One region of the Micromonospora sp. NPDC007208 genome, then DNA from elsewhere that is predicted to be linked to it. Evidence: predicted binding sites of a transcription regulator. Region 1 holds the regulator's gene; the other holds the start of a gene.

Region 1 (4,300 bases):
CCTCACCACGGGTCTTGGCGAAGTCGCGCAGCATCTTCTCCTGGTCCGGGTCGAGCTTGGTCGGCGTCCGCACGTCCAGGTGCACGTAGAGGTCGCCCCGGCCGGTGCCGCGCAGGTGCGGCACGCCCCGGGCGCGCAGTCGCAGCGTGCTGGCCGGCTGGGTGCCGGCCTTGACGTCGACGGTCTCCTCGCTGTCCAGCGTCTTGATGGTCAGCCGGGTGCCCAGCGCCGCCGCCGTCATCGGCACGGTGACCCGGCAGTGCAGGTCGTCGCCCTTGCGGGAGTACACGTCGTGCGGGCGCTCGTGGATCTCCACGTAGAGGTCACCGGCGGTGCCGCCGCCGGGGCCCACCTCGCCCTGCTGGGCCAGCCGGATCCGCATGCCGTCCTCGACGCCGGCCGGGATCTTGACGGTCAGCGAGCGGCGGGTCCGCACCCGGCCGTCGCCGGCGCAGGTGGGGCAGGGGTGCGGGATGGTGGTGCCGTAGCCCTGGCACACGGTGCACGGCCGGGCGGAGACCACCTGGCCGAGGAAGGTGCGCTGCACCGACTGCACCTCGCCCCGACCGCCGCACGCCTCGCAGGTCGCCAGGTGCGTGCCGGCGGCCGTGCCGGCGCCGGAGCAGGTGGTGCAGAGCACTGCGGTGTCGACGGTGATCGGGGCCTCGACGCCGAACGCCGTCTCGTGCAGGTCGAGTTCGAGCCGCAGGATCGCGTCCGCGCCCGGGCGGGTACGCGGCCGTGGGCCACGGGCGCCACCGCCCGCGCCGCCGAAGAACGCGTCCATGATGTCCTGGAAACCGACGAACGGGCCGGCGCCTCCGGGGCCGCCCGGGCCCCCGGCGCCGCCGCCACCCGGGGCGAGCGGGTCGCCACCCAGGTCGACGATCTGCCGCTTCCGGTCGTCCGAGAGGACCTCGTACGCGGCGTTGATGTCCTTGAACTTCTCCTGAGCCTCCGGGTCCGGATTGACGTCCGGGTGGAACTGGCGCGCCAGCTTGCGGTAGGCGCGCTTGATCTCGTCATCGGAGGCTTCCCGGCTCACACCGAGAATGCCGTAGTAGTCCCTGGCCACTGCGTTCCGTGTCCTCATGTTCGTCTCGCGTTGCGCCGGTCGGCGGCCGCAGCCGGCCGCGTCGGCCCTGACCAATCAGTTCTGGGCCAGCAACTCGCCCACGTAGCGTGCCACGGCGCGCACCGTGGCGATGTTGCCGGGGTAGTCCATCCGGGTGGGCCCCAGCACCCCCAGGCCGCCCACGATGGTGGTGCCCGGGCCGTACCCGGTGCTGACCACCGAGGCGGCGCGCAGGTTGTCGAACTCGTTCTCGTCGCCGATCAGCACCCGGGTCGTGCTCGGCTCGGTCTCACCGATGAGCTTGAGCAGCACGACCTCCTCCTCCAGCGCCTCGAGGATCGGCCGCAGCGAGCCCTGGAAGTCGAGTAGGCCGCCCCGGGTGAGGTTCGCGGTGCCGGCGAGCGCGATCCGTTCCTCGTGCCGTTCGACAAGCGTCTCCAGCAGGACGGTGGCGAGCGTGGTCATGGTCGGACGTAGCCCGGTCGGCGCTTCCTCCACCAGCGCCTGCACCAGCGGTGGCGTCTCGGACAGCCGGGCGTTGGCGAGCTTCTCGTTGATCAGTCGGCGCAGGTCGGTGACGTCGTCGGCGGGCACCGGCCCGGGCAGCTCCACGAGTCGCTGCTCCACCCGCCCGGTGTCGGCGATCATGACGAGCATCAGCCGGGTGGTGGAGATCGGCACCAGCTCCAGGTGACGCACCGAGGAGCGGGCCAGGCTCGGGTACTGCACGACGGCGACCTGCCGGGTCAGTTGGGCGAGCAACCGCACCGTGCGGTGCACCACGTCGTCGAGGTCGACCGCGCCGACCAGGAAGCGCTCGATGGCCCGGCGCTCGGCCGGGCTGAGCGGCTTGACCCGGGACAACCGGTCGACGAAGAGGCGGTAGCCGCGGTCGGTGGGCACCCGGCCGGCACTGGTGTGCGGCTGCCGGATGTAGCCCTCCTCCTCCAGCACGGCCATGTCGTTGCGGACCGTGGCCGGGGAGACCCCGAGCTGGTGCCGCTCGACCAGCGCCTTGCTGCCGACCGGCTCCTGGGTGGAGACGTAGTCCTCGACGATGGCGCGGAGCACGGCGAGTTTCCGGTCGTCGAGACCCATCCTCCGCACCTCCTGTCGCACGTCGGCCGCCGGCCCTGCGGGCCGGCCGGGCCGTCCTGGCACTCGACTGTAACGAGTGCCAGTCTACGTCGGCGGGCCCGCCGACGCGATGATCAACGGCCACCCGTCGGTGCGGCCCGCGCCACCCCGCTGGGCCGATCGGCCCGCACCGCCAGGCGGTGTCGCTCTGGTGCGGCGTTGCCACCGGCCCCTACCGTGACATCCATGACTGAACCTCCTCGCCCTCCCGGATCGGGCGACTCCGGCAACTACCCGCCGGAGCCCACCTCGCCGGGCCCGTTCCCGTCGGCCGAGCCACCCACCGCACCACTGTCCGGGGCGCCCGGCCCGGCCGGGTATCCCCCGGCCGGTGGCTATCCACCGCCCACCGGTGACCAACCGCCGTCGGGCGGCTACCCTCCGGCAGGCGGCTATCCCCCGCCCGGGGGCTATCCGCCACCCGGCGGCTACCCGGCCGGTGGGGCCTACGGCGGCCCCGGCGGCGGCTACGCCAACAACGAGGACAAGACCTGGGCGCTGGTCGCGCACTTCGGCGGCGCCCTCGGCGCGCTGGTCAGCTTCGGTCCGCTGGGCTTCGTCGCCCCGCTCATCGCCTACCTGGCCCGGGGCCAGCAGTCGCCGACCGTGCGGGCGCACGCCCTCGCCGCCCTGAACTTCCAGATCCTCTGGTCGATCATCGCGTTCGTGCTGCTCTTCGTGAGCTGGTGCCTGCTCTTCCTGCCCAGCATCGCCGTCGTGGTGATCCAGATCCTGTTCGGGATCATCGCCGGCATCAAGGCCAACGAGGGCACCCCGTACCGCTACCCGATGACTGCCAACTTCATCAAGTGAACCGGGCCGGCCGCTCCCCCGGCCGGTCCGGACCACCGCCGCCCCCGTCCAGGGGCGGCGGGCCGCTCAGGGCAGCAGATCGCGGACGACGGCGTCGGCGAGCAACCGCCCGCGCAGGGTGAGCACCGCCCGGCCGGCGGCGTACTCGTCGGCGGCCAGCAGGCCGCCGGCCAGCGCCCGCTCGGCGCCGGCCCGGCCGGTGGCGTCGAGCACCGCCAGCGGGAGGCCGCTGGCCAGCCGCAGCCGGAGCATCACGTCCTCCATGTGCGCCTCGTCGACCGTGAGCACCTCCCGGGCCAGACCGGGAGACGCGCCGGCGGCCAGCCGCTGGGCGTACGCCGAGGGGTGTTTGACGTTCCACCAGCGCACCCCGCCGACGTGGCTGTGCGCCCCCGGCCCCAGCCCCCACCAGTCCGCGCCGGTCCAGTAGAGCAGGTTGTGCCGGCAGCGGGCCTCCTCGGTGCGGGCCCAGTTGGAGACCTCGTACCAGGAGAGCCCGGCCGCGTCGAGCGCGGCCTCCGCAGCCAGGTAGCGGTCCGCGGCCACGTCGTCACTGGGGTACGCCAGCTCGCCGCGCCGCATCCGGGCGGCGAGCCGGGTGCCGTCCTCGACGATCAGGGCGTACGCGCTGACGTGGTCCACGCCGGCGGCGACGACCTGCTCCAGCGAGGCGGCGAAGTCCTCCGCCCGCTCCCCCGGGGTGCCGTAGATCAGGTCCAGGTTGACGTGCTCGAACCCGGCGTCGCGCGCCTCCAGGGCGGCGGCGGTGGCCCGGCCGGCGCTGTGTTTGCGGTCCAGGATCGCCAGCACCCCCGGGGAGGCGGACTGCATGCCCAGCGAGACCCGGGTGTAGCCGGCGGCCCGCAGCAGCTTCAACGATTCCGGGGTGACCGACTCCGGGTTGGCCTCGGTGGTCACCTCGGCGTCGGCGGCCAGCCCCCAGGTGCGGTCGATGCCGTCGAGGATGCGGGCCAGGTCGTCGGCGGGGAGCAGGGTGGGCGTGCCGCCGCCGACGAAGACGGTGTCGACCCGAGGTGGCGGGCTGTCGCCGAGCACCCGGGCGGCGAGCGTCAGCTCGGCCAGGACGGTGTCGGCGTACCCCTCGCGGCTGGCGCCGCCGCCCAACTCGGACGCCGTGTAGGTGTTGAAGTCGCAGTAGCCGCAGCGGCTGGCGCAGAACGGCACGTGCACGTACACGCCGAAGCCGCGCGCGCCGACCGACGTGGTGGCGGTGGCGGGCAACGATCCGTCGACGGGGACGGTCTCACCATCTGG
Region 2 (4,300 bases), on a different contig from region 1:
GCCGTCACCGCCCGGCGGCCCTTTGGCCCACTCGTAATGACGCGCGCGAATCCCGGCGGATCGGGAACCCGGCTGATCATTGCGGTTGAGACGCCCCGAAGTGTGTCCGATTTGTGGCCGTGCGCGGCCGTCACTGCTCGTGTAACGTGCGATTTCGGTCACCTGACTCAATGGCGGTCATCGATTGCTGAGTCGGTGGTCGGGGCGCCCGGCCGCGCCGTGCGCCGGGTCAGGCAAGACCGCGCAGAGTGAGGGAAGTGCACCGTGGCACAGGGCACCGTGAAGTGGTTCAACGCCGAAAAGGGCTACGGCTTCATCGCCGTCGACGGCGGTCAGGACGTGTTCGTCCACTTCTCCGCGATCGAAATGGACGGTTACAAGGCGCTGGACGACGGTCAGCGGGTCGAGTTCGAGGTTGCCCAGGGCCAGAAGGGTCCGCAGGCAGAGCACGTACGCGTCATCGGCTGAGCTTCCTGGCCGATCGGCCCGTGATTCGGGGCTGCGGCAGGGGCGCGTAGCCGGGAAGATCGTGAACCGTTCCAGCCGATGCCGAGGAGCGTTCATGACCGACCAGCCACCCCCGCCCACTCCGTCCCCCGGGTCGGGGGAGCCGGACCCGTCCGACCCGTCCTCGCCCGTCGGCGACCCTGGCCACGCCGGTCCGCCGCCTGGTTGGGGGCCGGGCGCGCATCCGGCTGGTCCGCCCGCCGGTCAGGCCGGTCCGCCGCCTGGTTGGGGGCCGGGCATGCATCCGGCTGGTCCGCCCGCCGGTCAGGCCGGTCCGCCGCCTGGCTGGGATCCCGCGCAGGGCGCCTGGGGTGCGTCTCCGCCGCCGCAGGGCTGGGCGTTCCCGCCCACCGGGGGTTACCCGCCCGGGTCGGGCCCCTATGGCGGGCAGCCGTGGTATCCGGGGCAGCCGGTTGGCTGGTACCCGCCGGGTTACGGGTTCGACCCGAACGACGCCCTGGTCACGCCGCCCGGCGCCGGCATCGGCGGCTGGTTCGGCCGGTGCGGGGGAGCGCTGCGTCGGGGCTGGCGACAGTTGGTGCCGATCATGCTGCTCACCCAGGTGTTGCCGGCGGCGGTGCTCTCGGTGATCGCCCTCGGGGTGGACCCGTCGGCGAAGTGGGCCGCCCAGGCCGAGTCGAATCCGAGCCCCGTGCTCCCGGACAACTTCGCCGCCGAGCTGGGGAGCCTCCTTCTCGTCCTGGTCGGCGGCAGTCTGTTGGTGGGCGTGGTGCAGGCCGTCGGGTGGGCCTCGGGCAGCTGGGTGATCACCCGGCAGGCCGCCGGCCAGCCGGCCAGCCTGGAGTCGGCGCTGCGTTACGGCCTTCGTCGCGCGCTCGGGCTGTGGGGCTGGACCCTGTTGATCAGCCTGCTCATCGGCGTCGGTGTCTGTTTCTGCGTGCTGCCGGCCATCTATCTGGCGTTCGCGCTGAGCATGGCCGGCCCGGTCTACCTCTTCGAACGCCACAACCCGATCGGTCGCTCGTTCCGGATGTTCCACGACCGGCTGGGCCTGCTGCTCGGTCGGGTGGCCCTGGTGGCGCTGGCGGTGATCGTCGTCAGTGTGGTCTCCAGCTCGCTGGAGGGGGTGGGCACCCCGGCGTTCGGTACGGATCCGTTCGCGTCGCCGGGTACCGCGGCCGGGGCGGTGGTGGTGATCGGGATCACCGCCGTGTTGGCCCTGCCGGCCCACCTCGCCCAGTTGGTCGGTCTGTTGGTGACATACGCCGAGCAGCGCGCCCATGAGGCGCCGGTGAACACTCCCGGACTGGCCGCGGAACTCGGCTGAGCGGCCCCATCGTGCTTGCACTCGGCAGGGGAGAGTGCTAAACAAGTCATTGGCACTCGCATACCGTGAGTGCCAACGGTCGGGACGGTGGGGCCAGGTTGCACCGGTGTGGAGACACCGGGGCAGCACATGGCCGGTCGTCGCGGGCTATCCGGCCCGGCCGAAGGACGTCGTCGTCGCCAGGTGGCGACGTCCCTAGGTGCGCACACCAGGCGGCCCATCCGGGGCACACATCTCGGGTGGCCCGTGAGTGTCCAGGAGGACAACGCCGTATGGCCAAGATGATCGCTTTCGACGAAGAGGCTCGCCGCGGCCTCGAGCGGGGCATGAACCAGCTCGCCGACGCCGTAAAGGTGACCCTCGGCCCGAAGGGCCGCAACGTCGTGCTCGAGAAGAAGTGGGGTGCCCCCACCATCACCAACGATGGTGTGAGCATCGCCAAGGAGATCGAGCTCGAGGACCCGTACGAGAAGATCGGCGCTGAGCTGGTCAAGGAGGTCGCCAAGAAGACCGACGACGTTGCCGGTGACGGCACGACGACGGCGACCGTCCTGGCCCAGGCCCTGGTTCGCGAGGGCCTGCGCAACGTGGCCGCTGGCGCCAACCCGATGGCCCTGAAGCGGGGCATCGAGGCTGCGGTCGCGAGCGTCTCGGAGGAGCTGTCCAAGCTCGCCAAGGACGTCGAGACCAAGGAGCAGATCGCCTCCACCGCCTCCATCTCCGCTGGCGACAGCACCGTCGGCGAGATCATCGCCGAGGCGATGGACAAGGTCGGCAAGGAAGGCGTCATCACCGTCGAGGAGAGCAACACCTTCGGGCTGGAGCTGGAGCTCACCGAGGGTATGCGCTTCGACAAGGGCTACATCTCGGCCTACTTCATGACCGACCCGGAGCGTATGGAGGCCGTCTTCGACGACCCGTACATCCTGATCGCCAACAGCAAGATCTCGTCGGTGAAGGACCTGCTCCCGATCCTGGAGAAGGTCATGCAGTCGGGCAAGCCGCTGCTGATCATCGCCGAGGACCTGGAGGGCGAGGCCCTCGCCACCCTGGTGGTCAACAAGGTCCGTGGCACCTTCAAGTCGGTCGCCGTCAAGGCGCCGGGCTTCGGTGACCGCCGCAAGGCCATGCTGACCGACATCGCCATCCTCGCCGGTGGTCAGGTCATCAGCGAGGAGGTCGGCCTCAAGCTCGACGCCGCCAGCCTCGACATGCTGGGCCGCGCCCGCAAGGTCGTGGTGACCAAGGACGAGACCACCATCGTCGACGGTGCCGGTGACGCCGAGCAGATCCAGGGCCGGGTCAACCAGATCCGGGCCGAGATCGACAAGAGCGACTCCGACTACGACCGGGAGAAGCTGCAGGAGCGGCTGGCCAAGCTGGCCGGCGGCGTTGCGGTGATCAAGGTCGGCGCGGCCACCGAGGTCGAGCTCAAGGAGCGCAAGCACCGCATCGAGGACGCCGTTCGCAACGCGAAGGCCGCCGTCGAGGAGGGCATCGTCCCGGGTGGTGGCGTCGCGCTGGTTCAGGCCGGCAAGACCGCCTTCGACAAGCTCGACCTGGTCGGCGACGAGGCGACCGGTGCGAACATCGTCAAGGTCGCGCTGGACGCCCCGCTGCGGCAGATCGCCGTCAACGCCGGCCTCGAGGGCGGCGTCGTGGTGGAGAAGGTCCGTAACCTCGAAGCGGGTCACGGTCTGAACGCCGCCAACGGCGAGTACGTCGACCTGCTGGCCGCGGGCATCATCGACCCGGCCAAGGTGACGCGCTCGGCGCTGCAGAACGCCGCTTCCATCGCGGCGCTCTTCCTCACCACCGAGGCCGTTGTCGCGGACAAGCCGGAGAAGACCCCAGCTGCCCCGGCTGGCCCGGGTGGCGGGGACATGGACTTCTGAGTCCAGTTCCGACACCGAACGGGGCGGGCCGCTGACGCGGTCCGCCCCGTTCGTCGTCAGGTCGGTAGTGGGCGCTGGTTGCGCCGTTTCTGTGCCCGGTTGTACGGCGGAAGCAGTTGGATCGGCGCGTCCACCATCTCCTGCGGCTCCTCGGCCACCGACGGCTCACCGTTGGTGGTCATCTCGGCCAGTTGCTCCGCGTCGCCGTAGTCGAGCCGGTCGAACGGCAGTTGGCCGGGGAGTTCACCCACCGGTTTCCAGGTGATCGGCGGGCCGTCCTCGGTCTGGTTGTCATCCGTGGTCATGGCTGCCTCCTCTACCGAAACGGTAGGGGGCGTCGATGGCCGATGCGGGCGAATGGATCTATGTCCTGTTTGCCCCGGTTACGCCATCGGTAGGGTTCGCCGGTACAAAAAGAACACCCGCTCGATCCGCGCACCCGCGCTGCCCGAGTAGAACGGCACCGGTCCCACCCAGCCAATCTGTGCCCGGTCCAGCCCCGCCGCCCGCTGGTCGCGCAGGCAGCGCCGCAACAGCACCCCACCGATGCCCGACCCCTCCGCGGCCGGCGCGGTGCCCATCGGCCCGAACCAACTCGGCCGGGACGACC

The links. Region 1 encodes HrcA, which represses chaperone genes, less so after heat shock. Its sites were predicted from a motif close to GGTTNGCACNCTCNNNNNGAGNGTGCNAACC; they were not measured.
Region 2: a site for HrcA is predicted at 1,843-1,873, ahead of groL (chaperonin GroEL). Genes of this name have one in related genera too.

The regions. Positions count from the first base shown of each region.
Region 1 covers NZ_JBIAFG010000007.1:240,635-244,934, forward strand. The annotation lists gene dnaJ (molecular chaperone DnaJ) at 1-1,075, opposite strand, end outside; gene hrcA (heat-inducible transcriptional repressor HrcA) at 1,151-2,173, opposite strand; gene ACFYL6_RS17275 (DUF4870 domain-containing protein) at 2,399-3,025, shown strand; gene hemW (radical SAM family heme chaperone HemW) at 3,092-4,300, opposite strand, start outside.
Region 2 covers NZ_JBIAFG010000026.1:59,336-63,635, forward strand. The annotation lists gene ACFYL6_RS32155 (cold-shock protein) at 265-468, shown strand; gene ACFYL6_RS32160 (hypothetical protein) at 746-1,795, shown strand; gene groL (chaperonin GroEL) at 2,068-3,690, shown strand; gene ACFYL6_RS32170 (hypothetical protein) at 3,747-3,995, opposite strand; gene ACFYL6_RS32175 (GNAT family N-acetyltransferase) at 4,074-4,300, opposite strand, start outside.